DNA from 2 places in the Gordonia sp. 852002-10350_SCH5691597 genome. Region 2 is predicted to be linked to the other one. Evidence: predicted binding sites of a transcription regulator. Region 2 holds the regulator's gene; the other holds the start of a gene.
The links. Region 2 encodes LexA, which represses DNA repair genes until DNA is damaged. Its sites were predicted from a motif close to CGAACANNTGTTCG; they were not measured.
Positions count from the first base shown of each region.

Region 1: the regulator LexA is predicted to act here: its motif matches at 1,515-1,528, upstream of cofD (2-phospho-L-lactate transferase).

Region 1 is NZ_LZMO01000180.1:24,607-26,809, reverse strand. Features, by position in the region: gene A5777_RS12685 (coenzyme F420-0:L-glutamate ligase) at 1-219, opposite strand, end outside; gene cofD (2-phospho-L-lactate transferase) at 216-1,262, opposite strand; gene A5777_RS25040 (WhiB family transcriptional regulator) at 1,862-2,119, shown strand; gene A5777_RS12670 (metallopeptidase family protein) at 2,203-2,203, opposite strand, start outside.
Region 2 is NZ_LZMO01000185.1:19,516-21,718, reverse strand. Features, by position in the region: gene A5777_RS13055 (LysM peptidoglycan-binding domain-containing protein) at 1-213, opposite strand, end outside; gene lexA (transcriptional repressor LexA) at 624-1,364, shown strand; gene ptsP (phosphoenolpyruvate--protein phosphotransferase) at 1,410-2,203, opposite strand, start outside.

The sequences.
Region 1 (2,203 bases), on a different contig from region 2:
CGGAATCATCCGACCCTCGGTCTTGGAGAAGACCTTGCTGGTGACGACGACGACGTCGTCGTTGCGCAACCACGGGGCGCGGCGTGTGATCTCCGCTGCGAGGTCGGTGGTGGCGTCGAACTCGGGCAGACCGGTGACCGGGATGATCTCCAGAGCCGCGGGGGCGCGGTGGTCGCGGAGGACCCCGACTTGCGATGCCGCGCTGTCGTCGGCCGTCATCGGGCGTCTCCGGTGGCGTCGGGGCGGGCGGGGTGCGGAATGTCGACGCCGACGAGGGCGCATGCGTCACGGACCATCACGGCGGTCGTCTGTGGGTCGCTCATCAGCAGTGGTGCCGTTCCGATGGCGATGCCGTCGACGTGTGCGGTGTCGCCCTCGGCGATCAGCCATCCGTCGAGGATTCCGTTGCCACTGCGGGCCCCGTAGTGGGCGGCGATCGCCTCTGCGGAGGACTCGACGCCGATGACCGACAGGCACTCGTCGGCCATTCCCCGCAGCGGTCGATTGTCGATCACCGGGGAGATGCCGACCACGGGTGCCGACGTTGTGCGCAACGCGCTTCGGATGCCGGGGACGCTGACGATCGCGCCGATGCTGACGACGGGATTGCTCGGTGCGAGCAGGACGATGTCGGCGTCTGCAATCGCTTCGGCCACACCCGGTGCGGGCGCGGTGTCGTCGGACCCGACCTGCGCGAACCCGAACGTCGGGATCTGCGCACGATGACGAACCCACCACTCCTGGAAGTGGATCGCGACGCGCTCGCCTTCGCGCCCATCGGGTTTGGAGACGACGACGTGTGTCTCGTGACGTTCGTCGGTGGCCGGAAGCAGTCGCACGCCGGGCTGCCAACGCCGACACAGCGCGGCGGTGACATCGGAGAGCCGGTATCCGGCGTCGAGCATCTGGGTGCGGATCAGATGCGTCGCAAGGTCGCGGTCGCCGAGTCCGAACCAGTCGGGATCTGCGCCGTAGGCGGCCAGTTCCTCCTTGGCGTGCCACGACTCGTCGGCTCGACCCCAACTGCGCTCCGGGTCGATTCCGCCGCCGAGCGTGTACATACAGGTGTCGAGATCGGGGCAGATGCGCACGCCGTGCATCCACGCGTCGTCACCGACGTTGACCACCGCGGTGATCTCGTTTCCGCTGCTCGACGCCGCGTCGCCCGTGGCGTCGGGAAACGGCGTCGGACCGAGCAGTTCGCGAACTCCGGACAAAAATCGTGCGCCGCCGACACCGCCGACGAGTACCGTCACCTTCACAACGACCCACTCTAGTGAGTCCGGATCGAATCGATATCATGGACCACGACGCTGCGCCCGCCATTCGCGTCCGATGTGACATTGATGTGTCCCCGCAACACAACTCGTGTCTTACGGGGAGTTTTGTCAGTCGATGGTATTAAGGAATATTTCGATTCAACTTGACCGGACACGTCTCTTGCGTGTCTAATCACATCAGTGTCATTTCTGGTTCGAGATCGAGATCGAGAATCGGTGCATCGCAACGAAGTTCGATCACGTGTTCGAATTCGGAAAGGTTGATCCGACACCGTGGTGGTGCCAGGTCGCGCCGGACACTTGGTGAAGATCGAGAATGTACGGGTATGAGTGGTGGTGTGGCACCGATGCCGCGCCGCCGTGACGACAGAGAACAACGACTTCCCAGGCAGGAGGCGCCGACGATGGCATTCGACAACGCGATCGGCAATCCCCTTGAACCACACGGTCATTCAGAGATCGCGTCCCCGTTGAGTGGGGATGCGAATTACACAACCCTTGGGCCCGTTGATGATTCATTCATCGGGACACCTGAGGTGTCACTCGGCGCTGAGGAGGACTCGCAGCGGCGCCATCTTTCCTTGGTGCCCAACGACTTCGAGGGCTTGTTCGACGAGATCGAAGATCAGTGGCAAGATCGCGCGCTGTGCGCGCAGACCGATCCGGAGGCCTTCTTCCCGGAGAAGGGTGGCTCCACTCGTGAGGCGAAGCGCATCTGCCAGGGCTGCGAGGTGAAGGCCGAGTGCCTCGAGTACGCCTTGAACAATGACGAGCGTTTCGGAATCTGGGGCGGACTCTCCGAGCGTGAGCGTCGACGCCTCAAGCGCGGCATCATCTGACGATCGGTCGCACCCCGGTGGCCCCGTCCTCTGGTGGCCCGGTCTTTGGTGACACCGTCTGCCGGTAGACCGGTCGAGTTCGGT
Region 2 (2,203 bases):
CACGGTCAGTGCCAAACCGATTCCCGCGAGCACCGCCAATATCGCAGCCCGTCGTCGACGGGCCGCCACCAGCTCGCCGACGCCACCGGCGCATCGCGTGCCTGCGGGACGCGTAGAGGTGCCGTGATCGAACGTGATCCGATGTCGACGCTGCGGCGAGACGTCTGCGCCGGCTGCCCGTCGGACCTCACTTGTTCGAACACGTCCCGCCACACGCAGCTCTTCGCTACGGACGGCATTCGACGGCGCGCGTCCACTGACCACCGTGGCGCGGTGAACCCGGGAACGAGGCGTTTGTTCAGGTCGAGGGGGTGCAGATCGGGCGGTCGGCGGTGTTGCCACGGATGCACTCGACGTGCTGGGAACCGAGCGGGTCACCGGGTTTGTCATCAGGCTGGTCATCGCTACCTCCAATGGTCGATCAAGCGTTCGATGAACTGATGTTCGAGTTCTACCAGAGGGGTCCGACAAAGTCCTGCGACACGTCGAACAAATGTTTGATGTTGTCCGTGGCCTCCGCTACTGTCGGCGCCAGACGATGGAAGAAAGACGCACCCACCCCGCTTCACAACAGCAGCCAGTTCACAACAGCAGCCGCTTCAAGATCAGGAAGGACGGAACCGATGACAGAGAAGTCACGACGCAGCCCGTCGTCGCCCAAGGGCAACGGTCGCAGCGTCGAGGGAAAGAAGAGCGAAGGCGGCGAGGAGGCACCGATCCATCCGGCCGTCGCCGAGGCCACACTCACCGGTCGCCAGCGTGACGTCCTCGATGTGATCCGAAAGTCGGTACGCGAGCGTGGATATCCGCCGAGCATTCGAGAGATCGGCGACGCCGTCGGCCTCACCTCCACCTCATCGGTCGCTCACCAGTTGCGCACCCTCGAGCGCAAGGGCCTGCTGAAACGGGACGCCAACCGTCCGCGAGCGGTCAACGTCTCCGAGGCTCCCGACGCACCGCACTCCGATGCCATCAACGGAGATCTCCCGACGCCCACGTTCGTTCCGGTACTCGGCCGTATCGCGGCGGGCGGTCCGATTCTCGCGGAGGAGGCGGTCGAAGACGTCTTTCCGCTCCCGCGTGAGCTCGTCGGTGAGGGCTCGTTGTTCCTGCTCCGCGTCGTCGGCGAATCGATGATCGACGCCGCGATCTGCGACGGCGACTGGGTCGTCGTACGTCAGCAGAACGTCGCCGACAACGGCGACATCGTCGCAGCGATGATCGACGGCGAGGCGACGGTGAAGACCTTCAAACGCAAAGACGGCCACGTCTGGCTGATGCCGCACAACCCGCTCTTCGATCCGATCCCCGGAGACGACGCCGCCATCCTCGGCAAGGTCGTGACGGTCATGCGTCGGGTGTGATGCACTGAACCTGGCCCCGCAGGTCACTGACCAGCGGGGCCTATATCAGTGGTCGAGTTTTTCGGCAGCGGCACGTCGGGCGAGTGCCGGACTCGAGGTCGCAAGCGCGGCAGCTGCCGCGGTCCGGCACTGCTCCATGGTTACCGTCGACAGCTTCGCCCCGACTGCTGCTGTCGCGGCCGGAGCCGCCGACAGCGAGGTGACTCCCAGTCCGACGAGCACACACGCGAGCGACGGGTCGGCCGCGGCCTCACCACAGACGCCGACGGGCTTGCCCTGCTGGGCGCCGGCCGTCGCGACCTGAGAGATGAGTGCGAGCACCGCGGGTTGCCACGGGTCGGTCAGTTCGGCGAGTTCTGCCGACATCCGGTCGGCCGCCATCGTGTACTGCGTGAGGTCGTTGGTTCCGATCGACACGAAGTCGACCTCAGCCAGAATCGCCGGCGCCAGGATCGCCGCAGCCGGGATCTCGATCATCACTCCAGCCGTCAGACCACGCTGACGGACGAGATCGGCGAACTGTGCGGCCTCCGCGGCCGTGGCGATCATCGGTGCCATGACCCACGGCGTCGTACCGGATTCTTCTGCCGCGCGCGCGATCGCGTCGAGCTGAGTTCGCACGATTTCGGGGTGGTCATCGCCGATTCGGTTACCGCGTACGCCGAGTGCGGGGTTCGCCTCGTCCGGGTGCTCGATGAAGGCCAGCGGCTTGTCCGAACCGGCGTCGAGCGTTCTGATGACGACTTTCTGGCCCGCGAACGCTTCGAACACGTCGCGGTACAGACGTGTCTGCTCGTCGACATCGGGTTCCTCTGCCCGGTCGAGAAATGCCAACTCGG